One region of the Lactobacillus isalae genome, then DNA from elsewhere that is predicted to be linked to it. Evidence: predicted binding sites of a transcription regulator. Region 1 holds the regulator's gene; the other holds the start of a gene.
What was found. Region 1 encodes HrcA, which represses chaperone genes, less so after heat shock. Its sites were predicted from a motif close to TTAGCACTCNNNNNNNNNGAGTGCTAA; they were not measured.

Region 1 (16,212 bases):
TGCTCTTCAGCATCTTTTTGCATCTTCTTGATTTCTTCGTCTGATAAGCCGGAAGAACTCTTAATGGTAATCTTTTGTTCCTTACCAGTACCCATATCCTTAGCAGAAACATTTACAATACCGTTCTTGTCGATATCGAAAGTAACTTGAATTTGTGGAACACCACGTGGTGCTGGTGGAATATCAGTTAATTCAAAACGTCCTAAAGTCTTGTCATCTGCTGCCATTGGACGTTCACCTTGAAGAACGTGAACATCAACAGCTGGTTGATTATCTGCTGCAGTTGAGAAGATTTGACTCTTTGAAGTTGGGATAGTAGTGTTTCTATCGATTAGCTTAGTGAAAACACCACCCATTGTTTCAATACCAAGTGATAATGGGGTAACATCAAGTAAAACGATGTCCTTAACATCACCAGAAATAACACCACCTTGAATGGCTGCACCTAAGGCAACAGCTTCATCAGGGTTAATTGAGTGGTCAGGTTCTTTACCAGCCCATTCCTTAACAGCTTTTTGAACTGCAGGAATACGAGTTGAACCACCATTTAAAATAACTTTGTCAATATCGTTTACGCTCAATCCAGCATCACTTAATGCATTGTCAAAAGCAACCTTAGTCTTTTGAACTAAGTCATCAGTCAATTCATCAAACTTAGCACGAGTTAAGTCAGCTTCAAGGTGAAGTGGACCAGCTTCTCCAGCAGAAATAAATGGAAGTGAAATGTGAGTTGATGAAACGCCAGATAAGTCTTTCTTAGCCTTTTCAGCAGCATCCTTTAAACGTTGTAGTGCCATCTTATCGTTAGATAAGTCAACACCATTTTCTTCCTTAAAGTTTTGGATTAACCAATCCATAATTCTCTTATCAAAGTCATCACCACCAAGGTGAGTATCACCATTAGTTGATAATACTTGGAAGACACCATCACCCAATTGCAAGATGGAAACGTCGAAAGTACCACCACCAAGGTCGTATACTAAAACTTTTTCATCATTTTCATCTTTATCAAGGCCATATGCTAAAGCTGAAGCAGTTGGTTCATTGATAATTCTTTGAACATTTAAGCCAGCAATTTTACCAGCATCTTTAGTAGCTTGACGTTGTGCATCATTAAAGTAAGCAGGAACAGTAATAACTGCATCAGTTACCTTTTCACCTAAGTAATCTTCAGAAAACTTCTTAATGTATTGCAAAATAAAGGCTGAAATTTCTTGTGGAGTATATTCCTTGTCGCCAACCTTAACTTTATAGCCTTCTTCACCCATATGACTCTTGATTGAAACAATAGTATTAGGGTTAGTGATAGCTTGACGCTTGGCAACTTCACCAACTTGAATTTCACCATTCTTAAAAGCAACTACAGAAGGAGTAGTACGGTTACCTTCTGGGTTAGTAATAATCTTAGGTTCTTTACCTTCAAGTACGGCAACTGCTGAGTTAGTCGTACCTAAGTCAATACCAATAACTTTTGACATATATGTAACTTCCTTTCTTATTGAGCCACTACAACCATTGCTGGTCTTAATGTTCTATCTTTATATTGATATCCTTTTTGTAAAACTTTAACTACGTGATCCTTTTGATCATCATTTTCGGCTGCAACAGTTTGAACAGCTTGATGAAGTGAAGGATCAAAAGTCTCGCCTTCGGCTTTAATCTCAGTAATTCCTTGATCTTTCATTGATTTAATCAATGAATCAAGAGTCATCTGAACACCTTTTTGTAATTGCTTAGCAGCTTCGTCATCTGCCTTAACAGCTAACGCACGCTCTAAGTTATCCATTGCTGGCAAAACTTCTTTAGCTAGGCTTTGAGACTCATATTTAATCAATTGAGCGCGTTCTTTTGCATAACGAGCCTGCATATTTTGAATCTCAGCTTCACTACGTAAGTATTTATCTTCAAGATCCTTATTCTTAGCACTTAATTCAGCAATTTCTTTTTCATAATCTCTTGTTGAATCTTCCTTAACTTCCTCTTTCGGAGCTGCTTTTGGATCTTTCTTTGGTGCCTTATCTGGGGTCACCTCGTCTTTTAAATCTTTTTCATGCGGAAACTCTTCTTTACTCACAGCTAACCTCCTTACTTAAATCTACCATAATAATCTAACAATTTCTTTGCTAGTTCATTCCTAAAATACTCGAGTAATCCGATCATCTGCGAGTATGGCATGTTAGTTGGTCCTAGTAGTGCAATTGTTCCTTTACCATATTTACCAACACTATATTGTGCAGTTAATAAACTATAATCTTCAAGTAAGTCTGACGGTAATTCTGACCCTAGTTTAACTTGAACTTTTGAATTAGAATCATTCTTTATTCCATCTTCTGGATTAAAACCAATTAAACTTGAAATAGCATCATTTTGGTCAATTAATTTATAGAGTGATTTCACTTTGGTTAAATCATCATTTTCATAATTACTTAAAAGATTGATCTGACCATCGACATACATTTGCTCGCTTGCAGCATCCTTAATAACATCTTGGAGCAAATCCAAAATTTCAGGTGCTGATCCTCCAGCAACAAGATGGTCGGCAATTCTCTTAAGCAATACCTCATTAATTGAACTCAACGATTTTCCAACTAATTGATCATTAATCAATCTAACTGCTTTTTCAATCTCTTCTCCATTAGTATGATGAGGTAAAGTATAAATTTGATTCTTTACGTTACCATCATCAGTTACTAAAATAGCCATTACTTGATGACTAGAAAGAGGAACAATTCTAAAACCCGTTACTTTAACAGAACGAGTCTCAGGTCCTGCAGCAAAAGCAGTATAGTTAGTTAAATCAGACAGAATCTTTGCAGCTTCTTGTACAATTTCATTAACTTGTTGAAAGGGTTGATCTAATTGATAAACAATTCGATTATAGACGGATGCTGGTATCTTTACCGGATTAATCAAATGATCTAAGTAGTAGCGATAGCCAGCTGTTGAAGGAATTCTACCACTTGAAGAGTGTGTCTTTTCAAGTAATCCCTGTTCTTCCAAAGCCGCCATTTCATTTCGAACTGTTGCACTTGAGACCTTGACAGGCAGTTGATTCATCACGGTCTTGGAACCTACTGGCTCATGTGTCTGAGTAAAGTCCATAATAATAGTCTTTAAAATAAGTTCTTGCCGTTCGGTCAACATTTTCTCGCCCCCATCATTAGCACTCTTCTTTCTCTTGTGCTAACAATTAATATGATACCATAACTTAGCAATTGTGCAAGTCGAGTGCTAATTAAATTTAAACAAAAAAGCAAGCTTCATTGCTTGCTTCTGATTACTTAATTGGTAGCCTAATTACAGTCTTACGCCGGTCTACTTTAGTCCGTCTTGGATCACTTAAATATATTTCATGATGGTATCTTGGATTTTGAATATCAAGCTGATAATTTTCTTTCTTAACAAATTGATGCATTTTTTCTATTGTTGCTGGCTCGTCATCATAACTGCCCCAATGCATGGCTTGAACACAAAGTCCTTCCTCATAAGAAAAAAACTTAACTTGTGAGAAATCTTTCTCTTTCTTTTCACTAGCTGCCTTAACTGCCCAATCAAATTCTTCTAATGTAACAAAGTCAGGCACTCTAATCATCGACATCCAAGAGAAATTTTCTTTATGGGCATAATCAACTTGTTTTTTATCCTTTGTCCACCACAGCCCTTCAAGTGGAGGAACAACATAATCAAAATAGCCTGGAATTTTATGATCTCCCTTCTTGCTCATCTTGATCCTATAAGCAAGTCCATAAAGTAGCTCTAAAGCTTTTTTATAAGCTCCATCTTCTTGATTAGGATCGCCATTTCCTGCAACCGCAATGTAATTTATTTTGGGAACCTTGATAATTTCAGGTCGCTTTTTTGGTAAATAAAGTTCTTTGAATTCTTTTTATAGTCAAATGCCATTTTTATTCTTTCTATAACTAATCTTTTATATTTAATTTTATTCTTTTATTTGCAACTTGACTAATGAAATACTCATCATGCTCTACTAATAGCATCGCTGGCCTAGTCTTTTTCAAAATATTGATTAATTGATCTTGGTTAAATACATCTAAGTAGTTAGCAGGCTCATCCCATAAATAAAAATCTGCATCTTCGACAAGCGATTTGGCAATTGCAACCCTCTTTTGCTGTCCCATACTCATTTCTTCAATTCTTGTATGAAAACTTTCTCTAGGAAAGCCCATTTTTTTAAGCATATTAAGCATCTGCTCATAAGACAAATGCTCTTTGTGAGCAAATTCTACTAAAGTGCCTGAATATTCAACAAAATTTTGTGGCAAATATGAAATTTTTAAGCCACTAGTTAAACTTAAAATTCCTTGATAATTTACATCTGCGCTTTTATTTAAAATGCTTTTTAAAAAAGTAGACTTTCCCGATCCGTTTTTACCTTCAAGAGAAACAATTCCTTGATTTTCGACAATTAAGTTTAAATCTTTAAATAAATTTTTATCTTGAACTTTCAGATCTAAATGCCGTGTTTCTAATAAAGTCGAATGATAATTTGGCTGAAAATTCATCTCTAAATCTGGTATAGATTCAACATTGGTCATCAAGCCTTTTCTGTCTTGAATGTCCTTGTTCATTCTTCTTTCAACATTCTTAGATCCTTTCATTATTTTAGCAGCCTTATGACCAAAAAATCCCTTGTTAATATCTGCATGAATTTCATTCTTATGCGCACTAGCTTTTTTATTATTTTCTGATTGAAGAGAATAGCCCTTGATTCGTTGTCTACTTTCATCTAGAGTCTTAATTTGACCACGAAGTTTCTCATTTCTCTGTTGGTTAAATTTATCTCGTTTTTCTTTAGTGTCTTCATAACTAGCAAAATTTCCTTGATATAAATGAATCTCTGTATTTTCAATTGCAAGGATATGGTCAGTTATTTGATTTAAGAATTCTCGGTCATGACTAACCACAATATAGCCGTTAGAATGATGATGCAAATATTCTACTACTTGTTTTCGTGACTCTTCGTCTAAATGATTAGTTGGCTCATCAATAAGAGGAAAAGCATCCCTATTAATAAAAGATAGAGCTAATAAAACTTTAGTCTGTTCTCCTCCGCTTAGAGTATTAAAGGGTTGCCAAATAAGATTAGTGTCTACTTTCATTAAATTTAACTCAAGCTCAAGTTCCCATTGATCAAATTGAACTTGTTCTTCTAAAGCATAAAGAGTCAATTGTTCCTTGTTTTTTACATTAAGAGGAAAGTAATTAAATTCAAGCTTAGATTGGATTGCTCCTGTTCCCTGTAATTTTCCTCGTAACAGATCCAAAAAAGTTGTTTTTCCTCTTCCATTTCTGCCAATAAGTCCTAGTTTCCAACTGCTATCCAAGTCTAAGTTTAAATTATTAAAAATATTTTCAATACTGTCAGAATATTTAAAAGAAAGATTTGAAATCTTAATGTTACTCATGTAATCACCTCACGAAAAAAGCCTACACTTTTGACAAATGTAGACTTTCTCCTCGTTAAGCAAAAAAAGAAGGTATCCCATCTACGTTTAATCTTGTCAAAAGTGCACAGTCGTTCCTCATAAAAGAGAAAATAATTATTAAAATTCAACTATGCTATTTTGCAAGATTAAAAACGCAATGGCGTAACCCTCTTTCATTAGATTTCAATTGATAAAAATATTTTATCACATTAACTATAAAAAGATAATGATAATTAATTAATTATTTTTCTAAGTCATAGAAATATTGCTTAATATTTCGTTTATCTTGATCTAATTGACGTGACAATTCTTCTATTCCAGAGAATTTTTTATTTGAACGCATAAATTTATACCAAGCTAAAGTTAAAGGCTTACCATAGGCTTCTTCGTCGAAATTGAAGATGTTAGTTTCAATTGTTAAGCCGTGGTTTGTTTTAAAAGTTTCATTATAACCAACACTAGTCATAGCATCATGCCATTTTCCATTTATTTTAGCCTTAGTTGCATACACTCCCTCAGCTGGTAAAACTTTTGCACCCGAAATTTCAAGATTAGCAGTTGGAAATCCTATTTTGTGCCCTCTTCTAAAGCCATGAACAATGATGCCGGAAGTTTCATAAGGCTGTCCAAGCAAGGCTGCAGCTAGTTCAACATTACCATGCTGAATCGCCTTTCTAATATAAGTAGAACTAACTTTAATCTTATCAATAGATTGCTTCGGCTCCACCATGATTTGAAATCTGTCTTGTGCAAATTTAGGAAGATTCTCTACATTAGCGATATCTTTTGGACCATAGGTATAATCAAAGCCAACTACCACAGTATCTGCATTGAGTTTCATAATTACTTGATCTACAAAGTCTTGAGGAGAAAGCTGACTAAATTCTTTAGTAAATTTGATAATAACTAAATAGTCTACTCCCAGCTTTTTCATCTTTTGCTCTTTTTCATGGGCTGTTTCTAAATAGACAAATTTATGATCATTTTTATATATTTCTTTAGGATGTTTATCAAAAGTCATTACCATTAGCGGTAATTGTTTTTCTTCTGCTATTAATTTAGCATCCTTAATAAGTTTCTGATGTCCAATATGCACCCCATCAAAAAAACCTAGTGTTAAGATTACCTTTTTATTCGTGATAGGTGCAGTAATCGGATAATCTAAGGTTATTACTTTCATCTTTTACTCTCGCTATTCATTTTTTAAAAGCATCATTTCTGGGCGATAAATTTTTCCTTGTCGCTGATAAATAGCCTTTATACGACCATTATAAACTAAAGCAACTTTAGCATAACTAGTATTTAATTTAATACTTGCTCCATTTGAAACTCGTTTAAATTGGTCCGGTGATATTTGAAGTTGAGGTAAATCAACGAAGAAACTATCTATTGGCTGAAGCCACTTTTCAGGAGTATCTCTTTCTGCTTCAATTGTTTCTAAATCTACTGCCTGGCTTAAATCATAGCCTGAACTGCTAGTTCGAGTGAGACTAGTCATTACAGCTGGTACTCCTAATTCTTCTCCAAGATCATTCACAAGAGATCTTACATACGTTCCCTTAGAACAACGTATTGCAAAATCAAAGCTTTCTGTTTTTTCTAATGGATCATATTCTGGATCTTGTGTTAGTTCATAGTTATAAACATTTACTTTTCTTTTAGGACGTTCGACCGGGATATTTTCTCTTGCATACTCATATAGCCTTTTACCGTTTACTCTTACCGCCGAATAAATTGGTGGCACCTGTTCAAGTTTTCCAGTTAACTTTTTCATTCCATCAATAATTTGATTACTCGTAAATGGCGTAACGATTTTTTCCTCAGCAATTGTTTTTCCATCTAAATCATAGCTATCAGTAGCACGACCAAACATTCCACTTCCGATATAAGATTTTGGCTTTTCATGCATTAATTCAATTAATTTAGTTGCTTGCCCGATTGCGATTGGCAAGACACCATTTACTTCAGGATCAAGCGTGCCAGCATGGCCAATTTTTCTAATTTGAAGTATTTTTCTCAATTTATAAACACAATCACTGCTCGTTACACCGCGTGGTTTATTTACTACTACAATTCCGTTTAGCATATACTATCTCCAAAATAAAAGACGCCTTTCGGCGCCTTTTTACTTATTTTTATTTTCACGTTCTTGATCTTGCTTCTTTACTTGGTTGATTAAATTATCAATCTTTGAACCATAAGCAACAGAAGTATCACGTTTAAAAATTAACTCAGGAACTTTATAAACAGTCAAAGTTTGACCAAGCAAGTGACGCATCATTCCTTTTGCTTTATCAAGTCCCTCAGCTACTTCCTTTTCCTTTGCTGGATCTTCCGTCAACAAACTGTAGTATACAGTTGCATATGATAAATCATTTGTACATTCTACAGCTGTGATAGTAAGATCACTCAAACGTGGATCACGAATATCTTTACGTAAAATCTTAGTTAACTCACGTAAAATTTCGCCTTCTACGCGACCAATTCTATGTTTCATAATTAAGCTCCTTTTTGTGAAAAAAGATGCCTATTTAACAGGTACCTCTTGCATTTCATATGCTTCAAGTTGATCGTCAACCTTGATATCGTTGAAGTTTTCAATTGTGATACCACAATCAAATCCTTGTTTAACTTCTTTAACGTCATCCTTGAAACGCTTAAGAGATGCAACTTTTCCATCATACTTAACAATACCGTCACGAATTACACGGATGCCAGAGTCTCTAGTAACATATCCATTGTCAACAAAAGCACCAGCGATTGTACCAATCTTAGATACCTTCCAAGTTTCACGAACAGTTAAGTTTCCAGTAACCTTTTCCTCGTATGTTGGTTCAAGCATACCCTTCATGGCAGCTTCAACATCATCCATAACCTTGTAAATGATGTTGTAGAGACGAATATCTACACCTTCAGTATCTGCTTGGCTCTTGGCAGTATTAGTTGGTCTAACATTAAACCCAACAATAAATGCATTTGAAGCACCAGCTAAAGTAACATCAGATTCATTAATTGCACCAACACCAGAGTGAATAATATTAACTCTTACACCTTCAACTTCAATCTTTTCAAGAGATTGTTGCAATGCTTCCGCAGAACCCTGAACATCAGCCTTAAGAACAATGTCAACTTCCTTCATGTTCTCTTTCTTCATTGTATCAAACAAGTTGTCCAAAGTAACATGTTGTACATTTTCACGTTGTTTTTCCAAGGCATTCTTGGCACGTTGTTCACCGACGCTTCTAGCAGTCTTTTCATCATCAAAGACAACTAACTTATCAGCTGCTTCAGGAACATCGTTTAAACCAGTAATTTCAACAGGAGTAGATGGGGTTGCCTTCTTAACTCGGCGTCCCTTGTCGTTAGTCATAACACGAACACGACCAAATGTGTCACCAACAACAATTGGATCTCCGACCTTTAATGTACCCTGTTGAACTAAGATATCGGCTACTGAACCACGGCCTTTATCAAGACGAGCTTCAATTACAGTACCAATTGCTTTTTGATCTGGGTCAGCCTTAAGTTCCATAACATCAGCTTGGAGTAAGATCATTTGTAATAATTCTTCAACATTCTTACCAGTCTTTGCAGAAATCTTAACAAAGATTGTATCTCCACCCCAATCTTCAGGAACTAAACCATATTTCATAAGTTGTTCCATAACATGATCTGGGTTTGCGCCTGGCTTATCAATCTTGTTAACTGCAACAATAATTGGAACACCTGCGCTCTTGGCGTGGTCAATAGCTTCAATTGTCTGTGGCATTACACCATCATCAGCTGCAACTACAAGAATAACAATATCAGTAATCTCTGCACCACGAGCACGCATGTTAGAAAAGGCAGCGTGTCCTGGAGTATCCAAGAAAGTAATCAAACGATCATCAATTCTTACTTGGTAAGCACCAATCTTCTGAGTAATACCACCAGCTTCATGTTCAGATACGTTAGTATGACGTAATCTATCAAGCAAAGTGGTTTTACCATGGTCAACGTGTCCCATAATTGTAACAACTGGTGGACGCTTTTCTTGATGCTTAGAAGCCTTTGATTCTTCCATTTCCTTAGTGTACAAAGTATCAATATCAGAAATATCTTCGTGCACCTTTTCTTCAGCTTCGATACCATATTCAGCTGCTAATAGTTCAATAGTATCTTTATCTAAAGATTGGTTTTGGTTAGTCATAACACCTAGCATAAATAGTTTTTTAACAATTTCTGCTGGTTCTCTATGAAGAAGTTTTCCTAAATCTTGAGCATTCATGCCTTCTTCATAAACTAATGTTTCTGGCAATGGACGTTCCTTTCTTTGGGTTGGTTGCTTCTTTACTTCTTTACTTTGATTAATGCGTTTGTTCTTCTTATTTCTACGGCGACGTGCTTTATCAGAATGTTCGCTTCTTTCACGTTCATAATCTGGAACTTCACGCTTCTTACGAGTAAAGTCTTTTTTACGAGTTGGCTTGGTTTCTTCTTTTTGAGGAGCTGGCACAACTGGTGCAATAGGTTCTACCTTTTTTACAGTAGGTCTCTTAGCCTTGTTTCTTGCTGGGGATGGCTTAATAATCTTAGGACCAACTGGTTTTTGTGAAGCTTGAACACGAGCTTTTACAGCTGCAGCTCCTTCGAGTTTTTCTTCTTTTGGCTTACGAGTATTTTCCACTTTTTTAACCTTTGATCTTTGAGGATTTTGTTCTTGATGCCATTTACGGCGAGAAGCTTCGGTCTGAGCATTTAATTCACTAGCTTCAGCTCTTTGCTTCTTTTTAAATTTACTTAACAAATCACGCGCTGCTGGCTTAGCAGAATTTTGTTTTCTTTCTTCACCAGCGCGACGTTCGTTTTGTTGCTTCTTAAACTTATTGTTTCTGTGTTTATTATTACTGTGACGGTTGTCGCGATCATCTTTATTATCACGGCGACGAATTGCACCTACAGAAACCTTTATTTTAGTTTTTTCTTTACGACTTGAATTTTTAGAATCCTTTTCAGTAGATGGCTTAGTATTATTAGCAGACTTAAAACTATCTACTAACTTAGAAACTTGCTTATCATCTAGGGAGGACATGTGGCTTTTTACATCAAAACCCAAATCTTGTGCCTTTTTTACAACAATTTTGTTTTCAATGTCTAATTCTTTCGCTACTTCATAAATACGCTTTTTAGCCATCAAATCACACTCCTTCGTTTAAATTCTTTATCATTGCCTTGCTGAAGCCTGGATCTGTAACGGAAACTAGTTTTCTTTCTTTTCCAAGAGCCTGCGTTATTTCGGCACTAGAAAAGATATCAACTAGTGGGATATCCTTTTTTCGCATAAGGAAATTAATTTTATCTTTAGTATTTTGACTAACGTCATTACCAATAAAAACCAATTTTGCTTGATTTTTACTTAAAGATATTTTTACTGCATCAAATCCAGTTGCTAATTTATCAGCTTTTTGTGCTAATCCAAGTAAATTTAAAGTTTTTTGTTTGTTTTGCAAAATTATTTATCACCAAACAATTCTTTTCTTGCTTTTTGATGATCAACATATGCATAAAGGTCATCATAAAAATCAGCTGAAACTTTAACACCCAAGCTTTTTTCTAAAACTTGATTCTTTTGTGCTTGAGCAATTTTATCAGGTTCTAAAGATACATAAGCCCCTCTACCTGACTTCTTTCCAGTTGGATCAACCGAGATATTTTTGTCTTTATCAACAACTACACGTACCAATTCTTTTTTAGGTTGCATAGTATTAGTTAATAAGTCCTTACGCATTGGAATTTTTCTTTTTTTCAAAGAAAGTCACCTATTCCTCATCTTTATCTGCATCATCATCTAAAGCTGAATCTACATCTTCTCCATTTGGAAATTCATCGCTTGGATCATCTTCAATTTGTTCAGCAATAGATTCTGGTGTTTCTTCACTTGATACTTCGTTATTATCAGTATCTTGATCTGCTTCGACGTCATCACCATCAGAATCAACAAATTCAACTTGAGATTCAGGTTTAATGTCAATCTTATAGCCAGTTAAACGAGCAGCAAGACGTACGTTTTGACCACGCTTACCAATAGCTAAAGATAATTGATAATCAGGAACAATTACCAAGGCATTTTTATCGTCTTCATCCCCGCTAAATTGAACCGCAATTACTTCTGCAGGATTTAAAGCATTAGCAATAAAGTCAGATGGATTTTCTTCGTATTTTACAACGTCGATATTTTCTCCGCCCAATTCATTAACAATATTTTGGACACGAGCACCTTTTGGTCCTACGAGAGTACCAACAGGATCAATATCTGGATCATTGCTCTTAACAGCAATCTTAGTTCTGTCTCCAGCTTCGCGAGCAATTGATACAATTTCAACAGTTCCATCATAAACTTCTGGAACTTCTTGTTCAAAAAGACGCTTTACTAAATCAGGTGCAGTTCTAGAAACAGTAATTTGAGCTCCTTTTGAATCAGAACCTACTCTAGTTACTAAAACACGAACCTTATCTTGAGGGTTGTAATTTTCACCTGGTAATTGATCGTTATGAGGCATTACAGCTTCTACATTTCCAATTTTCACATAAACAAAGCGATTATCGCGTCTTTCAACTGTACCTGTAACAATCTCGTCTTTATATTGAGAGTATTCACTAATAATGTGTTCTCTTTCAGCTTCACGTAAACGTTGCATGATTACTTGCTTAGCAGTTTGAGCAGCTAAACGACCAAAGTCCTTAGGTGTTACTTCAAAGCGAATCTCATCGCCAACTTCATAAGCACGGTTAATCTCAAGAGCATCTTTAAGACTTACTTCAAGACGGCTATCTTGAACTTCATCTACAACTGTCTTGATTGCGTTAACCTTGAAGTTACCCTTTTTTTCATCAAAAACAACTTCTACATTTTGAGCTTGATTATAATTCTTTTTATATGCAGCGACTAAAGCAGCCTTAATTGCATCAACAATAACTTCTTGCTTAATGCCTTTTTCTTTTTCTAAGGTTGCAAAGGCTTCCACCATTTCTTTAGACATAAGTTTTTGATCATCCTTTCTAAAATTCAACTGCAAAGCGACTAGATGCAATCACATTTCTAGGGATTGTTATTTCTTTGCGTCGTGTTTTGATCTTTACTTCTAAGACGATCTGATCTTGATTGAGATCTTTTAAAGTACCTTCAAAAGTCTTTTCACCATCAATTTTTTGATAAAGACTAACATGAATGTATGATCCTTTGGCGCGCTCCCAATCTTTTTCATTTTTGATTGGGCGCTCTAAACCAGGAGATGAAAGCTCTAAAATATACGGCTCAGGAAAAGGATCAGGATCTAATTCATCTAGTTTTTCTGATACCAATTCACTTAAATTTGCGATCTCTTCAATATCAATTCCGCCTGGGCGACGATCAACATAAATGCGAAGATAATATTGCTTCTTTTCCTTTACATATTCAACATCGACCAGTTCATCGCCTCGTGCCTCAGCTAAAGGCGTAACTACGTCTGCCACCAATTCGGTAACTTTTGTCAAATCTCTTCCTCCGTAATAAAAAGAGTGAGCATTGCTGCTCACTCGAATTTGCTATTCGAACTTCGTTCTTAGAATAGCATATTTACGGTTATTTGTAAATTATCACACTAAAATAGTGATAACTGGTTTTGATCTGGCATTCCTTCAAGAACACCATTGTTTTCAAAGTATTCCATAATTGTTTGTGATACTTTTCCACGAGTTGCAAGATCTTCCTTTGAAAGGAATTTTTGTTCTGCACGTGCAGCAACAATTTGTTTTGCAGCATTATCACCTAAACCTGGAACAGCATTAAATGGAGCCAAAATAGTATGATCATCAATAATCTTAAAGTCAGTTGCTTCTGATTCATTAACATCAACCATTTTAATTTTAATTCCACGCTCTAAACATTCATTGGCAATTTCAAGAACAGTAAGTAATGATTTATCCTTAGCAGAAACATCCATTCCCTTATCCTGAATTTCCTTCATTGCTGCTTTAACCGTGTTCTTTCCATGACTCATCGCTACTAAATCAAATAAATCAGCACGAACAGAAAAGTATGAAGCATAGTAAATTACAGGATAATAGACTTTAAACCAAGCAATTCTAAGAGCCATCAAAATATAAGCAGTCGCATGGGCCTTAGGGAACATATACTTAATCTTTAAACAAGAAGGAATATACCAGTCAGGGATCTTATCATTCTTCTTCAAGATTTCCATATTTTCATCACTAATTCCCTTACCGTGACGCACAGATTCCATTGTAAAGAAAGCAACTTCTGGTTTTACTCCCCAGTGAATCAAGTCCATCATGATGTTGTCACGACAACCAATTACGTTCTTTAGTTTGCAAGTACCGTTATTAATTAAATCTTCTGCATTTCCTAACCATACGTCCGTCCCGTGTGACAAGCCTGAAATCTGCAACAATTCTGAGAAAGTTGTCGGCTTAGTTTCTTCAAGCATCCCTCTAACAAATTTAGTACCAAATTCTGGTACACCTAAGGTTCCAGTCTTTGATTGAATTTGTTCAGGAGTAACTCCTAAAATTTCTGGGCTTGAAAATAGTGACATCACACCCGGATCGTCAGGTGGAATAGTTAATGGGTCAATTCCAGATAAATCTTGAAGCATTCTGATCATCGTCGGATCATCGTGTCCCAGAATATCAAACTTCAAAATATTATCGTGAATAGAATGGAAATCAAAGTGTGTTGTAAGCCAAGCAGCACTTAAGTCATCAGCAGGATATTGAACCGGAGTAAAGTCATAAATATCCATATCATCAGGAACCACAACAATTCCCGCTGGGTGCTGACCCGTGGTTCTTTTCACTCCTGAAGCGCCGGCAGCTAAACGGTCAAGCTCAGCATTTCTTAAATGCAATTCATTTTCATCTTCATAGTGCTTAACATATCCATACGCAGTCTTATCAGCAACTGTGGCAATAGTTCCCGCCCTAAATGAATTGTCAGGTCCAAACATAACTCGAATATAGTTATGTGCCACTGGCTGATAGTCTCCAGAGAAGTTCAAATCGATATCAGGAACCTTGTCTCCATGGAAACCTAAGAAAGTAGCAAACGGAATATCTTGTCCATCCTTAACTAAAGGGGTACCACATTTAGGACAATTTTTGTCTGGTAAGTCATAGCCAGAACCATATTCACCATTTTCAAAGAACTTTGAATATTTACAGTTTGGACAACGATAATGCGGAGCCAAAGGATTAACCTCAGTAATTCCAGACATTGTCGCAACTAAACTAGAACCAACTGATCCACGAGAACCAACTAAATACCCATCTTTATTTGATTTAGCAACGAGTCGTTGAGAAATCAAATAAATAACGGCATACCCATTTGAAATAATAGAATTCAATTCAAGCTCAATTCTATCTTCTACAATCTTTGGTAGTGGCTTTCCATATAATTCGTAAGCCTTATTGTAGGTCAGATCTTTCATTTCTTGATCTGCATTTTCAATATGTGGAGGATATAAACCACTCTTAATTGGAGCGATTTCTTCAATTTGATCAGCTAGCTTATTTGTATTCTCGATTACAATTTCTTTAGCAACATCTTCGCCTAAGAAACTAAAGGCATCAAGCATCTCTTGAGTTGAATAAAAATGTAAATCAGGTAAGTTTTTATTTCGATTAGGATTTGCTTTTTGAGCCGCTAATAAAATTTTACGATAAATTGCTTCGTGAGGTTCTACATAATGTGAATCTCCAGTCGCTACAACGGGCTTATTTAGTTCTTTACCAAGTTTATAAATATTCTGAATAATTTCATGTAACTCGTCTTCATCCTTAATCAAATCGTCTTCAATTAGTGTTTGATAAGCTGCTGGTGGTTGCACTTCAAGATAGTCATAAAAACGTGCCTTTTCTCTTGCTTCATCGTATCCCTTTTGCATCATTGAAATGAATACATCGCCTTGCCAGCATCCACTGCCAAATAATAATCCTTTATGGTATTTTCTTAGCTCAGACTTAGGTGTTCTGGGAATGCGGTAAAAGTATTTAGTACTTGCCAGTGAAACAAGTTTGTACATATTCTTTAAGCCCTCTTGGTTTAAAGCAAGAACACTCATATGACTGGGTTTAGCTCTCTTGTAAACTTGACCATACTTAGCATAATCGTTCATTTTCCCTAAATCTGCTTCATGGAAACGAGCGTTGAAAGCATCAAGTAATTTAAACATTAAATATCCAGTTGCTTCGGCATCCTGGTTGGCACGGTGGTGATGTTCCAAAACCACATTATATTTTTTGGCTAGAGAATCTAACGTGTGACGCGTCTGTTCAGGGTGTAAAAGTCTTGAAACCTCAAGTGTATCAACAACAGGCTGAGAAATTTCGTCTAAACCAGCACGGCGCAAAGCAGCATTCACAAAACCAACGTCGAATTGAACATTGTGACCACACAATGGACGATCACCATAAAAGTCTTTAAATTTCTTGATGACGTCTTTCTCATCATCAGCTGCTCCAACCATTTCATCAGTAATCGAAGTCAAATTAATAGTGGTATCACTCAAGGGATGATGCGGATTGATAAATTCATCAAATCTTTCAAGCACTTCCCCATTTTTCATTTTTACTGCACCAATTTCGATAATAGTGTCATAAACAGATGAAAGACCAGTTGTTTCAACATCGAAAATTACATATTCGCGATCACGATAATCCATTTCTGTAGGATTTAACACAAGTAAGGCATGGTCATCAATCATATTAGCTTCGTAGCCGTATAAGA
Region 2 (16,212 bases), 400 kb from region 1:
AAGGAATTTGAATAAAAATAAACATGAAAAAAGATCAAGATTTTCTATTTTTTGAGAATCTTGATCTTTTACTTTATTCAAATTCATCTAGTGCTTCTAAGGCATTTTCCCAGTCATTATTTGCCTGGTCCAATTGCTCTTGAACAGCAGATAATTTTTCTTGTAGTGGTCCAAGCTTTTCAAATGAAGCGGCAATATCTGGATTTGCCATTTCAGTTTGGATTTCTTGTTCTTCTGCCTCTAATTTTTCAATTCTAGCCTCGGCATCGCTAACTGCACGTTCTAGTTTTCTCTTTTGAGAATCGCGTGCCTTTTGTTCTTGGTAAGATAGTTTACCTTTATTTTGACTAGCCGATGAAGTAGTTTCAGTTTCTGCTTTTTGTGCTTCCGCTTCTTGAGCAGCTGCAGCTTGCTTAGCCTTTTCATCTAAATAGTAAGAATAATTACCATTATAGATCTTAGCATGACCGTCGCGAACAGAAATAATCTTGTTAGCTAATTCATTAATGAAATAACGGTCGTGAGAAACAAAGAGCAGGGTGCCGTCGTAATTATCTAAAGCTTCTTCAAGCACTTCTTTAGCTTCAATATCTAAGTGGTTGGTAGGTTCGTCCATTAATAAGAAATTGTCTTTTTCAAGAGACAAAACAGTTAGAGTAAGTCGAGCTTTTTGACCACCAGATAATTGACCAACTGTTTTATCAATATCTTCGGCAGTGAATAAGAAAGAAGCCAAAATAGAGCGAACGTCTTTTTCAGGCATTGTCTTGTGACGGTCCCAAATCGTATCAAGAACGGTTTTTGAAGGATCTAAACTTTGGAGTTCTTGGTCATAATAACCAATGTCTAAACTTGCGCCATATTTAATTGAACCATCTTTTGGTTTTAGCTTTTTCATAATGGTTTTGAGTAGGGTAGACTTACCAATTCCGTTAGGTCCGATAATAGCAACACGGTCATTCTTATTAACTTGGAAGTCAATATCAGAAACCATTACTTTATCAGGATAGCCGATAGTCAGATCCTTAGCGATTAGTACTTCTTTTCCAGAAGGACGTTCGCTAGTGAAGTTAATACGAACTTTTTGTTTATGCTTAGGTGGCTTAATTCGCTCCATCTTGTCTAAAACCTTACGTCTACTTTGAGCACGTTTAGTAGTTGAAGCACGAACTAAGTTCTTTTGGATGAATTCTTCTTCTTTTTTGATCTTTTCTTGTTGCTTTTCATAAGCAGCTTCTTGCTGGCTATCCATCAATTCACGTTCTTTAACGTATTGGCTGTAATTACCCTTGAAAGTAGTCAGCTTGCCAAAGTTTAATTCAAAAATTTGATTAGCTAAGTGATCTAAGAAGTACTGGTCGTGAGAAACAGTAATAATTGCGCCTTGATAGTTTTTCAAGAATGCTTCTAACCAATCTAAAGTGTCTAAGTCAAGGTAGTTAGTAGGCTCGTCAAGTAATAATACTGGTGGCTTTTGCAAAAGCAATTTAACAAAAGCAAGTCTCGTCTTTTCACCGCCAGAAAGGGTGCCAATTACCTTATTCCAAGTATTTTCCTTAAAATTAAATCCGTTAAGAATACTCTTAATTTCAGCTTGGTAGGTAAAGCCGCCTTCTTGTTCAAAGTTGTAAGCTAATTGATCATAACGCTTGAGCAAGTCTTCATCTTCTGGATGGTCGGCAATTTGCTCTTGCATTTTGGTGATTTTTTTATTTTTTTCAATTAAATCATTAAAAACAGTAAGCATTTCATCCCAGATTGTTTTGTCTTCATCGAGACCATTTTCCTGGGCGATGTAGCCGACTTTTAATCCCTTATTAATAGTAAATTGACCACTCGTTGGTTCTTGTTGACCAGTCATGATCTTTAATAAGGTAGTTTTCCCAGCTCCGTTAGGTCCGACAAGACCGATTCTGGCATTGTCAGGAACCGAGAAAGAAATGTTACTGAAGATAGTATTGCCTCCAAAACGTTGTTCGAGGTCTTGAGCTTGTGCAATAATCATAATTATTTTTCTCCTAGTGCTTATTTTAACATAGTGAATGTTTTAAATTTTATGAAAATATTATCTTTGTGAAAATTGTTTCTTGATTTATCCTTAAAGAATGCCTATTATTAGTTTGATTAGTAAATATTTCACATTCGTATTTTATAAAAGAAAGAGGCCTCTTAATGGATGAAATTAAGATTCCTAAGGCTACTGCTAGACGCTTGCCACTGTATTATCGCTATTTGATCTTTTTAAATGATGAAGGAAAAGAAAAAGTTTCTTCAACTGAACTTGCTGAAGCAGTTCAAGTTGACAGTGCTTCAATTCGTCGTGATTTTTCTTACTTTGGTGCCTTAGGTAAGCGTGGCTACGGGTATGATGTTAAGAACTTGCTTAATTTCTTTAAAAAGATTTTGAACCAAGATACTTTAACTAACGTTGCCTTAGTAGGTGTTGGTAATATGGGACATGCGCTTTTGAATTACAACTTCAAGCGTACTAATAATATCAGAATTAGCGCCGCTTTTGACATTAATCCTGAAATTACTGGAACAATTATGTCAGGTGTGCCAGTTTATGATATGAGTGAAATGAAGAAACAGCTTCGTGAACAACAAATTACGATTGCAATCCTTTGTGTACCGCAAACGGCAGCGCAAAAGACTGCAAATGAAATGTTTGATGCTGGTATAAAAGGGATTATGAACTTTACGCCGCTTCGTTTATCTGCACCTTCAAGCGTCCGTGTTCAAAATGTCGACTTGGCAACCGAACTTCAAACCTTGATTTACTTTTTAGACTCAGATAAAGGTAAGAACAAAAAATAATTTACTATTAATATGAGTTTTGCACAAGCTTAGTTAGGCTTGTGCATTTTTCGTACTCTTTTATTTGTAATCAGATAGGAAATAATTTTAAGATAGATGAGCATAGAATTTTTTTAGTTTAGAAATAAGGTAGATAAAATGATTAAAAAGATTGCAGTTTATTGTGGCGCACGGTCAGGTAATCGTCCTGAATACGCAAAGGCTGCTTATGGATTTGGTCAAAAAATGGCAGACCACCAGATTGAGCTAGTCTATGGTGGCGGTAAGTTTGGTTTGATGCGAGCAGTTGCGGACGGCGTTTTAGAAAATGGTGGTATTGTTCACGGCATTATTACTGAAGAATTAAAAGATCGTGGAGCAGCTTATGAAAAGGTACAAGATTTTCGTGTAGTTCCAAGTATGGATAAGCGAAAAGATACGATGATGAACTTGGCTGATGGGATGGTTGCTCTTCCTGGCAGTATTGGTACTTTAGAGGAAATAAGTCAGGCTATTTCCTGGACTGCTATTGGCGATAATGCTAAACCAGTTGCTTTTTATAATTATGCTGGCTTTTATAATTATTTAGATAAGTTGCTGAAGCGTATGAACCAGGATGATTTTTTAGAAAATATCTATTTAAATGCTGTCTATTTTGAAACTGATTTTGATAAAATTTTGCGGTTTATGGAAAATTATCAGGCTCCTGCTTATCGCAAGTACTAATTAGACAAGTGACGAAACTATTATTTCATGCTAGAATCAAGTTAGATTTGTTATAACAAATTAGGTGGTGAGTAGAAGTGAAAGAAATTCCGAAATATTTGTTAATTGCAGATAAGATTAAGCATGAGATAAAAACCGGAGAATATAATCCTAACGATCAATTACCAAAAGAGTTTGATTTAGCAAATGCGTATAACGTAAGTAGAATCACAATTCGTAATGCTTTGAGCGAACTAGAAAGACAAGATTTAATTTATCGTATACAAGGTGCTGGTACGTTTGTAAAAGATACTGAAATTTCTAGTGCGGTTAACTCAGATAGGTTAGAATTAATTAACTTAAAGAAATATAAGCTAAAAGTAACAGATTTTGAAGTCGGTCAAGTTAATGAAAAAATTACTAAGGCTCTAGAACTTCAGCCTTACGATATTGTTTATACAGTTAGAAGAGCTGCTTTGAATAAGCAAGATGTTGTTGCTTTTCAAAAAATTTGCATTCCTGCTAAGATAATTCAAGGAATGAATATGGAAATGCTTGAAAGTTCAATTTATCCTTTAATTAGCCAAAAAATTGGTCTTAACCCTAAAAAAGCAGTTCGTGATATTTCCTTAGTACATGCAGATAATGACTTAGTTAATAAAAATAAAGTTCAAGACAAGGTTGAAGATAAGGAGCCTTTATTAAAGTGGCTACAAAAATCTTATTTAGAAAATGGCAAACCTTTTGAATGGAATGAGACATATTATCGTATTAGTAAGTTTTCAATCAAAGAAGCAATAATCTTATAAAGACAATCATTTAAAATTGATTGTCTTTTTTTGTTATATCAACTATTGATTTGTTATAACAAATGTACTAATATAAAAATGTAAGCGATTTCTATAAAGGGAAGAGGAAAAAAGATGAAAGACTTTACTAAATCATCTGGATGGAAAAAGTTTCAAAACGGCTTTGTCAGAGTCGCTGGAAAAATTTCTGGAAATAGGTTGTTGTTAACCTTACGTGATACGTTTGTTCTTGTTGCAGCCACAACTATGATTGCAGGTTTTGCAATTATGATTCAAAACGTAATTATTGATCCAATGAATGGACTGATCTTTGGTAAACAAGGTTTAGGATTAGGAAAACTAATCGCAGGCTCATGGAGTAGTTGGGAACAAAGCGGTTTTTATAACGGTTTAAAGACAATTGCTAATTTAATTGCCTTAGTTTCTAATGGTACTTTAAATATTTTTGCTTTATTGCTAGTAGTCATTTTCTCATATGAAGTTTCAAGAAAATTCTTTACGGATAAAGCGGAGCACATGACTGATGTTTTGTTTGGATTAGGTGCTTTCTTCATTTGTATTCCTTGGAATTTTCAATATGCGATTCCTAACACTAAGAAAACGGTCAATGTTTTAAACTATATTGATACTCAATATTTAGGGACTCAAGGTGTGTTTGCTGCTATTTTAATTAGTGGATTTGCAGTTTGGATCTATAACAAGATTGCTCAAAAGAATATTACGATTAAATTGCCAGATTCCGTTCCACCAGCAGTTGCACAAAGTTTTTCTTCATTAATTCCTGGTTCAATTACTTTAGGTATTTTTATTGTGTTAACTGGAATTAGTACTGCATGTACTGGAAAAACAATGCCTGCTTTGTTCTTATCAGTTTTACAGGCTCCAGCATTAGCAATTTCAAGAACAGGTGCGTTTGCTTTTGTTTCTCAATTTACTTGGAGCTTACTTCAATGGTTTGGTATTCACCCAAGTTCAATTTGGGGCGCAATCTTTGGAATGACCTGGACGATTAATGACACCCAAAATATGTTGGGACAAGCTCACCATATTTTTTCAACTTTATTCATGAATTTCTCAACTATTGCTGCTGGTACTTTTTCACTTTCACCAGTTCTAGCAATTTTGATCGCTTCGAAACGTGTTGGTGCTAGAAAGATTACTAAGATTGCATTGTTACCAGCAATCTTTAATATTTCTGAACCAATTACTTTTGGTTTACCAATTGTTTTGAATCCAATTTACTTTATTCCATTTGTTTTGTCTCAACCAATCGGTTTCTATATTGGTTTGTTCTTCACCAAAATTGGTTTTATTGCACCAATTGTAAATAATGTCCCATGGACTGTGCCAACGCTTTTATCAGGCCTGCTTTATACTGGGAATATTCGCGGTGTGATTGTTCAAGCAATTTGTCTAACTGTTACAACGCTACTTTATATTCCTTTCGTAAAAATTGACAACAAATTAAACGCAGAGAGAATTGCCATGGACGAGATGGATCGGGCTAATTCTTAAGAGGAAAAACTATGAAACTTAATCAAAATTTATTAGCAGACATTTTTCAAGACGGGATGGTTTTTCCACGCAATAAAGATTTTAAAGTTGGTGGATATATTGACCCTAATCAAGCAGTAGAAGTTGAATTTGATCAAAAAAATTATTTAACTAAGAGTGATGCTCATGGTATGTGGCAAGTTATTTTGACAGCAGTGAGTGAAACATCTGTAAAAAAATTAATTGTTAAAAGTAATAATGAAAGTCAGACAATTTCTGATATAAAATTTGGACGTGTATATTTATTAGGTGGTCAATCTAATATTGAATATCGATTAAAGGATGAAGAGCATTATCAAAAAATATCTTCCGATTTAAAGTCAGGAAAATATCCGAATTTGTATTATTACAACGTTCCTCAAGTTGACTATATTAATTCTAAAACCGGTGAAGTAAAACCTAAGAATTTACAGCTAGAAAGTTGGCATCATATTAATGAAAATAATGCTGGAATGGTTTCAGCAATTGGATTTTATATGATGATGGCTTTGCGGGAAAGTGGTATTAAAGAACCTCTTGCAGTTGTAGATTGCTTTAAGGGCGGAACGTCAGCTAGTGTCTGGATTAAAGAAGCAGATTTAGCAGGTGAAACTGAATTAAAAAAGGCTTTTTTAGATAAGTATTATGAAACAATTGCAGGCAAAAGCTGGGAAGATTTTGACCGTGAAACTAAAGCGTATAATCTAACAGTAGAAAAGCATAATCAAGATCTGGCTAAGTATCTAAAAATGCATCCTGATACAAGTTTAAGCACAGCTAAAAATATCGTTGGACATACCCCTTGGCCACCACCATATCGTCCAGATTTGTATACTAGACCAAGTGGTTTAAATGAAACAATGCTTAAGCAAATTGAATTTGGCGTATTTAATCAAATGATCTGGTATCAAGGAGAAAACGATACAGATCGAGCAAAATATTATGATAAACTTTTGCCTCTTTTACTTCATACTTGGCGTCAAACTATACATGATCCATCGTTACCAGTTAAACTAATTCAATTACCGGGATATGCAGATTATCCAGGTGATTCAGGAGCTAAAATTCGTCAAACGCAATTACAAGTTGCACGCACAATTCCACAAGTTGATTTAATATCATTTATTGATGGCGGAGAAGAGCATAATATTCATCCTACTAATAAAAAAATTATGGGGATGCGATTAGGTAAAATCGTTGCTGGCAATGATTATGCTGGAACTCCTTATGTGAATAAGATGGAAGTTCAAAGTAAAGGTGAAAAATATAGATTAATTTTTAATGTTGTTCGTTGTCAAAGGCTACATTTAGAAAAAGAGACATATCTAAAGATTAGTTATTTTGATAAAAAAGTTGAACAAATAAAGTTAAGTAGTGATAATTTTCAGAAGAATAAGCTGATTATTGATTTAGATGAATTACCTCAAGAAGTAAGTTATGCATATGAAAATTATTCTCATCATATTGGTCTATATAATGAACTAAATTATCCACTTTCTCCTTTTAGAATTAATTGTGTAAAGAAGGCATTATAAATGAAAAAGATTTTACTTTCTTGTGCTGGCGGTTTTTCAACATCACTTTTAGTTAATAAGATGAAGGAAGCTGCTAAAGCAGAAGGAAAAGAATATGAAATTAAAGCTGTTGCAGCAGCTCAAGTAGAAGATATTATTGAAAAAGATGCACCAGATTGTATTTTGATTGGACCACAAATTAAGTATATGGAAGATCAACTTAAGTCTGATGCTAATAAGCATCATATCCCATTAGAAGCTATTGGTATGCAAGATTATGGCACAATGAATGGTAAAAATGTAATTGCTCAAGCTGAGCGATTACTGGGATAAAGCTTAAAAGAAGTATGAAACAAGATTCCCCCTCTTGATTCATACTTCTTTTTTTGACCGCTTAGAACTTTAAAATGACCACTTGGTTACTTTCACTAGATTTTAATCTTACATCCATGTTTAATATAATTATCGAAAATGAAACAAGGAAGTGAGAATTGTGAAAGTTAAGCTTGAACTTGATCCAGATCAAAAAGAATCCGAGGTAACCATTCATGCTAGGCAACTAACACCAGAAATAGAAAGAATTTATCATCAACTTCAAGCGGATTCAGATCATCCTGATCAAATTGAAGGGATGATGGACCATACTTCCTATTATTTAAGTATTAACGATATTCTCTTTTTTGAAACAGATGCTAAGCAAGTAATGGCGCATACAACTAGGAATGCATATTTTGTTAAGTACAAATTGTATGAACTAGAAAACTTATTAAGTGGACAATTCATGCGAGTATCGAAATCGACAATTTTAAATTTAGATCAAATTTATGCTGTTACTAAGTCGATTTCTAATTGTCAGATTAAGTTTCATGATTCGTATAAAACTGTCTATGTTTCTAGAAGATATTACCGAGATTTGAACGAGAGATTAAAAGAGAGAAGGGCATTATCATGAGAAAGGCCAGTTTTGGAAGAGTTCTTTGGGGATTAGGCTTGCTTGCGGCAGCTGCATTTTTAGTTTTAGATCAGCTCCACTTGATGCCACTAGAATTAGGCTTTTGGGCAATTTTTTGGACGGTAGTTTTTGGAGCAACTTTGATTACATCATTAGTTAATAAAAGTTTAGGAGGCAGTATTTTTTCAATTGCATTCTTATTAATTATTTATGCAAAACCACTTCATATTGAACAGATTGTTCCTTGGACAGTGCTTTTAGCTGCATTTTTAATTTGGGGAGGGCTGAGACTGATTTTCAAAAAAAGCTGGAAGCCGACTGTGATTATCAATGGCGAGAAGGTTGACGCTAATTGGTCAGACTTGAAGGCTCCACATAAGTTTAAGGCTGAGCATGTTTTTTCGGACACAACTAGTTCAGATAGTGGTGACAATATTGTAATTAGTGAAAAGATGTCTTCTACTGCACGTTATGTTCATTCACAACATTTAGAAACGGTGACTGTGAATGTTTCAATGGGGGATGTTGATGTATATCTTGATTCAGCTAAGCCTGCTGGGGATGAAGTAATTGCTAATATTAATATGTCGATGGGAGATCTGAATTTCTATATTCCAACTTCTTGGCGAGTTGATAATCGACTTGAACGGAAATTTGTCGATTTCACTATTGATGGTGATCAACCAACAAATGGTCCAATACTAGTGCTTCAAGGACGTGCTAATATGGGAGATATTACCGTTAAAAGAGTTTAGAATAGAACTCTAATTTGAAGTAAAAATTAATTTGCTGTAAAATACTTGTAGTAAACAAATACTTGTAGTACATAAAAAGAGAGCTACTGGGAATAGCTCTCTAAAGTACAAGCCGCTAAAAGTGCGGTGGTAAAGATTAATTGCAAACTAAAAAGTCGCTATCAAACTCGACCAAAAGTTATGGAGCGGCTTTTTTTTGTTTGCTCTATTTTTTCTTCCACAAATCGTGGAAAGCCTTTATCAGTCGTTTTACAGCTTTTGCTAACTCCGTTAAATCTTTTGCAAGTTTTATTAAAACAAGAACAAGACAATCCAAGAGACTGACTAAAGCAATGACAGTGCCAAGTAAGGCCACCATCAAGCAAAGTGTACTTCCTTTCAGCAAGAATCAAGGCAATAGGTGTTACACCATTGGCATCATCTCCTCAAACAAATATCTAAGTAAATTAGCACTTTTTAGCACTCGAGTAAGAAAAGTGCTAATTTTTACGTCTAAATACTTGCTTTTCTTTTATAAACAATGTACTATCGTAATTGTAAGTTAGCACTTATGATATATGAGTGCTAAGTAATGTAATTATAGATTAAATATGTACAGGAGGGACTAACGTGTTACAACCAATTGGTGATCGCGTGATCGTTAAAGTTAAAGACGAAGAAGAAGAAAAAGTTGGAGGCATTGTCCTGGCTTCTAACGCTAAAGAAAAGCCTCAAATGGGCGAAATCATTGCTGTAGGAACTGGTAAGCGCAACGCAAACGGCGACTTAATTCCTATGTCAGTTGAAAAAGGTGAAACAGTATTCTTTGATAAATACTCTGGCACTAACTTGAAGTACGAAGGCGAAAAGTATTTAGTACTTCGTGAAAGCGACTTATTAGCTGTCGTTAAGTAATTAAATTTGAAATAAAAGGTGGCATATAAATATGGCTAAAGACATTAAATTTTCTGAAAATGCAAGACACTCACTATTAAAGGGTGTTGATAAATTAGCAGACACTGTTAAGACAACTTTGGGACCTAAGGGTAGAAACGTTGTTTTGGAAAAGAGTTATGGTGCTCCTGACATTACTAACGATGGTGTTACTATTGCTAAGAGTATTGACTTAGAAGATCACTTTGAAAACATGGGTGCAAAGCTTGTTTCTGAAGCTGCACAAAAGACTAACGATATTGCTGGTGACGGTACTACTACTGCTACTGTTTTAACTCAAGCTATCGTTCGTGAAGGTATGAAGAACGTTACTGCTGGTGCAAACCCTGTTGGTATTCGCCGTGGTATTGAAACTGCTACTAAGGCAGCTGTTGATGAATTGCACAAGATTAGTCACAAGGTAAGTACTAAAGACGAAATTGCCCAAGTTGCTTCTGTTTCATCTGCTTCAACTGAAGTTGGTAACTTAATTGCAGATGCAATGGAAAAAGTTGGTCACGATGGTGTTATCACTATTGAAGAATCAAAGGGTATTGATACTGAACTTTCAGTAGTTGAAGGTATGCAATTCGATCGTGGTTACTTATCACAATACATGGTAACTGATAATGATAAGATGGAAGCAGACTTAGACAATCCTTACATCTTAATTACTGACAAGAAGATTTCTAACATTCAAGACATTTTGCCATTATTACAAGAAATTGTTCAACAAGGTAAGAGCTTGTTAATCATTGCTGACGATGTTGATGGTGAAGCTCTACCAACTCTTGTTTTGAACAAGATTCGTGGTACTTTCAATGTTGTTGCTGTTAAGGCTCCTGGCTTTGGTGATCGTCGTAAGGCAATGCTTGAAGATATTGCTATCTTAACTGGTGGTACAGTAATTTCTTCAGACTTAGGTCTTGAATTAAAAGACACTAAGATTGATCAATTAGGTAAGGCTGGCAAGGTTACTGTAACTAAGGATTCAACTACTATTGTTGAAGGTGCTGGCTCTAAAGAAGCTATTGAAGAGCGTGTTGACCAAATCAAGAAGCAAATTGCTGATACTACTTCAGACTTTGACCGTGAGAAGTTACAAGAACGTCTTGCTAAACTTGCTGGTGGTGTTGCTGTTATCAAGGTTGGTGCTGCTACTGAAACTGAATTAAAGGAAAGAAAGTACAGAATCGAAGATGCCTTGAATGCAACCCGTGCCGCTGTTGAAGAAGGTTACGTTGCTGGTGGTGGTACTGCATTAGTTGATGTTATGAAGTCCATCCAAGGCACTGTTAAGGGTGACAGCGAAGACGCAGAAACTGGTGTTAAGATTGTTATGAAAGCTTTAGGCGCTCCTGTACGTCAAATTGCTGAAAACGCTGGTAAAGATGGTGCTGTTATCTTAGACCACTTAGAACATGAAGACCCAGAAGTTGGTTACAATGCTGCAACTAACAAGTGGGAAAACATGGTTAAGGCTGGTATCATCGACCCAACTAAGGTAACTCGTTCAGCACTTCAAAATGCTGCTTCAATTGCTGCATTATTGTTAACTACTGAAGCCGTTGTTGCTGACGCTCCAGAAGATGACAAGAACCAAGCTCCTGCAGCTCCAAACCCAGGTATGGGTATGGGAATGTAATTTAGAATTTAGTTACATTTAATAATTAAATAGACTAAAAACATCTCGTAATTTAATTGATTACGAGATGTTTTTTTGCATAAATTATTAAATGATTAATTTTAAAATAAGTTTATATGATATAATTTAATAAAAATATTATATTTAGGAGGATGAAAAGATGATTACGGTAGTATCAGACGCACATCAAAATATACAAATCACTAGATAATAGATGAACGGAAAATAATTAAATTTCATTTTGTTAAATCCGTTCATCGAGGAGGCAAAATGAAACATTTACAAAAATTAAACCAATACTTCAAAGAATTAACTAGAACTTATCGTCTGTTCTTCAAATCAGCCCCTTTAGTTGCCACGTGTGTCTTATTACTTGCGCCGCTTCAAGCAGTAATTCCTCTACTTGCTGTGGCAGCGGGGCAAAAGGTAATTGATCAAGTTACTAATCATTCACCATTTATGGAAATGATCATTGTCTGGATTGTAGCTACTGCGTTTCAACAATTTTTACCATCCCTTTCGACAATGGTTCAAGGAGTTCTAACTGATAAATTAACAGGTTTTATCAATATTAGCTTGATGAAAAAATCGGCGGACTTACAATCGATCAGTATTTTTGATGACAGTAAGTATTTTGACGATTTACAAATGCTCAGAGATGATGCAAGCTGGCGTCCAGTTAATTTAATTGTTTTTGGTGTATCGGTTTTGCAATCATTTCTAACGCTAGCTTTTATGTTAATTTATCTGGCACGATACAATTGGTGGCTAGCTTTGCTTTTATTAGTAGTCATGGTACCACAAAGTATTTCTTACTATCGTATCCAACAACAGTCATTTGAAACAATGGTTGAAAGAAGCAAGAACGCTAGGTATTTGCACTACTACAGTGGACTATTGCTTGATCGCAGGGATGCTAAAGAAGTTAGACTTTTTAATATGTTTCAAAAGATCATTGAAAAGTATATAAGCTTATTTGAACAAACTAAAAGAGATGTTAATCAAATTCGTAAAAAGCAACTTGCGACTAGTTCACTGTTTGTTGTATTAACTGTCGGAGTGTTTGGCTATGGTTTTTATTGGTTTACTAATTCAGTAAGAATAGGTGCATTAGAAGTTGGCGTCTTATTGATGTTTGTTTCAGTGATCGGCTATATTTCTACTAGCATGGCGCGAGTAGTGGAAGATAGTAGTTTGCTATATGACTCATTGTTGTGGATTGAAAAATACTTTAATTTTCTTAAGTATCAAGATAATTTTGAAAATGGTACGCAAAATTTCCCCGATGATTTCGAGAATCTTAACGTTAAGAATTTATCCTTCACTTATCCATTTTCTGATACTGAGATTTTGCACAATGTTAGTTTCTCAGTTAAAAGTGGAGAAAAAGTTGCAATTGTTGGAGAAAATGGGTCGGGAAAGTCTACTTTGGTAAAATTATTAATGCGTTTTTATGACCCGACTAATGGAAAAATTTCTGTTGATAACTATGATTTAAAAGACATTAATATTTTCGACTTGCATAAAAATCTATCAGCTACTTTTCAAGATTTTTCTCGCTTTAAATTAACGCTTAAAGAAAACGTGATTACCGGATATTCATTCAATAAAGATAGGGTAAATAATGTTCTTAAAGCAGCTGGATTAGGTGATTTATTAGTTAATGATCATCTTAATCTGAATACGATGCTGGCTAAGGATTTCGAAAATGGAACTGACTTGTCCGGTGGTCAATGGCAAAAAGTAGCTTTGGCACGAGACTTGTATGCCAATGGGAATATTGAATTTTTAGATGAGCCCACAGCAGCTTTAGATGCTAAGAGCGAAGCGGAAATTTATCAACGCTTTTTGAAAGAAAATGATAAAAAGACGATTTTCTTTGTTACTCACCGCTTGTCAGCAGTTAGATTTGCTGATAAAGTGCTATTTTTAGATAGTGGAAAAATTAGCGGGTTTGATACGCATAATAATTTGTTGCATACTAATCCAAAATATAAAGAAATGTACGACTTACAGAAAGATGCATATCTGTAAGATTAAATTTTGATAAATAATTAAATTCTTCATGCAAGCAGGCATGGAGAATTTTTTTGCGTTTTAACAGTTAAGATTTTTTATCAGTTTTTACGTTATAATAGAACATAGGTTTTTGGAAGAAAGGATATTTGGTAACGAATGGCAAAAAAAGATACGACACCAATGATGAAGCAATACTACGAGATTAAGGAACAATATCCCGATGCGTTTTTGTTTTATCGTGTGGGCGATTTCTATGAATTATTTGAAGATGATGCAATCAAAGGTGCACAAATTCTGGAATTAACCCTAACTCATCGTTCAAACAAAACTAAAAATCCAATTCCAATGGCAGGTGTGCCTCATTTAGCTGTGGATACTTACGTTAATACTTTAGTAGAAAAGGGATATAAAGTAGCGCTTTGTGAACAACTTGAAGACCCAAAGAAAGCTAAAGGGATGGTTAAGCGCGGAATTATTCAGTTAATTACGCCAGGTACCATGATGCAAGAGCGACCTGATCAGGCAAAAGATAGTAACTATTTAACTTCTGTTATCTCCACAAATTCTGGCTTTGGTTTAGCTTATAGTGACTTATCCACTGGGGAAACTTTTTCCACACACTTAGCTGACTTTGAAGGTGTCGCAAACGAATTATTATCCCTCCAAACAAGAGAAGTTGTATATAACGGGCATCTAACTGACGTAAACAAGGACTTTTTAAAGAAGGCTAATATTACTGTTTCTGAACCGGTTGAAGTAGAAGGTGAACATGCAGAAATTTCTTATGTAGCGCAAAACTTAACTGATGACGCAGAAATTAAGGCAACTAAGCAATTAGTAGCCTACTTACTTTCAACGCAAAAGCGCAGCTTAGCCCACTTACAAGTTGCACAAAGCTATGAACCTACGCAATACTTGCAGATGTCTCATACTGTGCAAACAAATTTAGAGTTGATTAAGTCAGCTAAGACTTCTAAGAAGATGGGCTCTTTATTCTGGCTCTTAGATAAAACAAGTACGGCAATGGGAGGCAGATTACTTAAGTCTTGGATTGAACGTCCGCTTTTATCAGTTAGCGAAATTAATCGCCGACAAGAAATGGTTCAAGCGCTTCTTGATGATTATTTCACACGTGAAAAAGTTATCGACAGCTTAAAGGGTGTGTATGATTTAGAAAGATTAACTGGACGAATTGCGTTTGGCTCAGTTAATGCAAGGGAAATGTTGCAATTAGCTCATTCTTTAGGTGCAATTCCGGATATTTTGGAATCTCTGCTTCAAACAAATAATCCACATTTGCAAAACTTTGCTAAGCAAATTGACCCATTAAAGGGAATTCATGATTTGATTATCAACACAATTGTGGATAATCCTCCTCTTCAAACCACAGAAGGTGGCTTAATTAGAGAAGGTGTTTCAGATCAATTGGATCGCTATCGGGATGCCATGAATAACGGTAAAAAATGGCTATCGGAAATGGAAAGTCATGAGCGTGAAGTAACTGGAATTAACAATTTAAAGGTTGGATACAATAAGGTCTTTGGCTACTATATTGAAGTTACGAATTCTAATAAAGATAAAGTGCCAACTGATCGCTACACTAGAAAGCAAACATTAACTAATGCAGAGCGTTATATCACGCCTGACTTAAAGGAACATGAATCATTAATTTTAGAAGCTGAAGCTAAGTCGACTGGTTTAGAATATGACTTATTTGTAAAGCTAAGAGAAGATGTTAAAAAGTATATTCCTGCCTTACAAAAATTGGCTAAGCAAGTTGCTAGTTTAGATGTTTTAACAAATTTTGCGACAGTTAGTGAACAAAATAATTATGTCCGTCCAAGCTTTGCAGTTGATAAACAGGAAATTAATGTGGTTAATGGTCGCCATCCTGTTGTTGAACAAGTTATGACTGCCGGTAGCTATATTCCAAATGATGTAAAGATGGATCAAGATACTGATATTTTCTTGATTACCGGTCCAAACATGTCTGGTAAGTCTACTTATATGCGTCAAATGGCTTTGATTGCAATCATGGCGCAAATTGGTTGTTTTGTGCCAGCAGATAGTGCAACTTTACCAATTTTTGATCAAATCTTTACTCGAATTGGTGCAGCAGATGATTTGATTTCTGGTCAGAGTACTTTTATGGTAGAAATGAGTGAAGCCAATGATGCTTTGCAACATGCTACAAAACGTTCATTAGTTTTATTTGATGAAATTGGACGAGGCACTGCTACTTATGATGGAATGGCCTTAGCTGGAGCAATCGTAAAATATCTTCACGATAAAGTTGGTGCAAAGACGCTTTTTGCGACTCACTACCATGAATTAACTGACTTGGACCAAACATTGAATCACTTAAAGAACATTCACGTAGGAGCAACCGAAGAAAATGGTAAGTTGATTTTCTTGCACAAGATCCTGCCAGGTCCAGCTGATCAATCTTATGGTATCCACGTTGCTCAATTGGCAGGCTTACCCCATAAGGTTTTAAGGGAAGCAACCACGATGCTTAAGAGACTAGAACAGCAGGGAGCGGGAGAGTTACAGCCAGCTAGCGAACAGCTTG

Region 2: the regulator HrcA is predicted to act here: its motif matches at 9,521-9,547, upstream of groES (co-chaperone GroES).

What each region holds. Positions count from the first base shown of each region.
Region 1 covers NZ_OX443569.1:450,690-466,901, reverse strand. The annotation lists gene dnaK (molecular chaperone DnaK) at 1-1,478, opposite strand, end outside; gene grpE (nucleotide exchange factor GrpE) at 1,496-2,074, opposite strand; gene hrcA (heat-inducible transcriptional repressor HrcA) at 2,086-3,144, opposite strand; partial or broken gene QM512_RS02180 (GyrI-like domain-containing protein) at 3,278-3,903, opposite strand; gene abc-f (ribosomal protection-like ABC-F family protein) at 3,921-5,426, opposite strand; gene ribF (riboflavin biosynthesis protein RibF) at 5,689-6,627, opposite strand; gene truB (tRNA pseudouridine(55) synthase TruB) at 6,640-7,533, opposite strand; gene QM512_RS02160 (ribosome-binding factor A) at 7,573-7,944, opposite strand; gene infB (translation initiation factor IF-2) at 7,975-10,620, opposite strand; gene QM512_RS02150 (L7Ae/L30e/S12e/Gadd45 family ribosomal protein) at 10,625-10,936, opposite strand; gene rnpM (RNase P modulator RnpM) at 10,939-11,235, opposite strand; gene nusA (transcription termination factor NusA) at 11,246-12,466, opposite strand; gene rimP (ribosome maturation factor RimP) at 12,486-12,962, opposite strand; gene QM512_RS02130 (PolC-type DNA polymerase III) at 13,070-16,212, opposite strand, start outside.
Region 2 covers NZ_OX443569.1:50,812-67,023, forward strand. The annotation lists gene QM512_RS00295 (CoA transferase) at 1-15, shown strand, start outside; gene abc-f (ribosomal protection-like ABC-F family protein) at 74-2,005, opposite strand; gene QM512_RS00305 (redox-sensing transcriptional repressor Rex) at 2,173-2,817, shown strand; gene QM512_RS00310 (LOG family protein) at 2,956-3,522, shown strand; gene QM512_RS00315 (GntR family transcriptional regulator) at 3,600-4,310, shown strand; gene QM512_RS00320 (PTS sugar transporter subunit IIC) at 4,425-5,825, shown strand; gene QM512_RS00325 (sialate O-acetylesterase) at 5,837-7,378, shown strand; gene QM512_RS00330 (PTS sugar transporter subunit IIB) at 7,379-7,690, shown strand; gene QM512_RS00335 (LytTR family DNA-binding domain-containing protein) at 7,851-8,309, shown strand; gene QM512_RS00340 (LiaF transmembrane domain-containing protein) at 8,306-9,064, shown strand; gene groES (co-chaperone GroES) at 9,674-9,958, shown strand; gene groL (chaperonin GroEL) at 9,990-11,621, shown strand; gene QM512_RS00355 (ABC transporter ATP-binding protein) at 11,892-13,655, shown strand; gene mutS (DNA mismatch repair protein MutS) at 13,797-16,212, shown strand, end outside.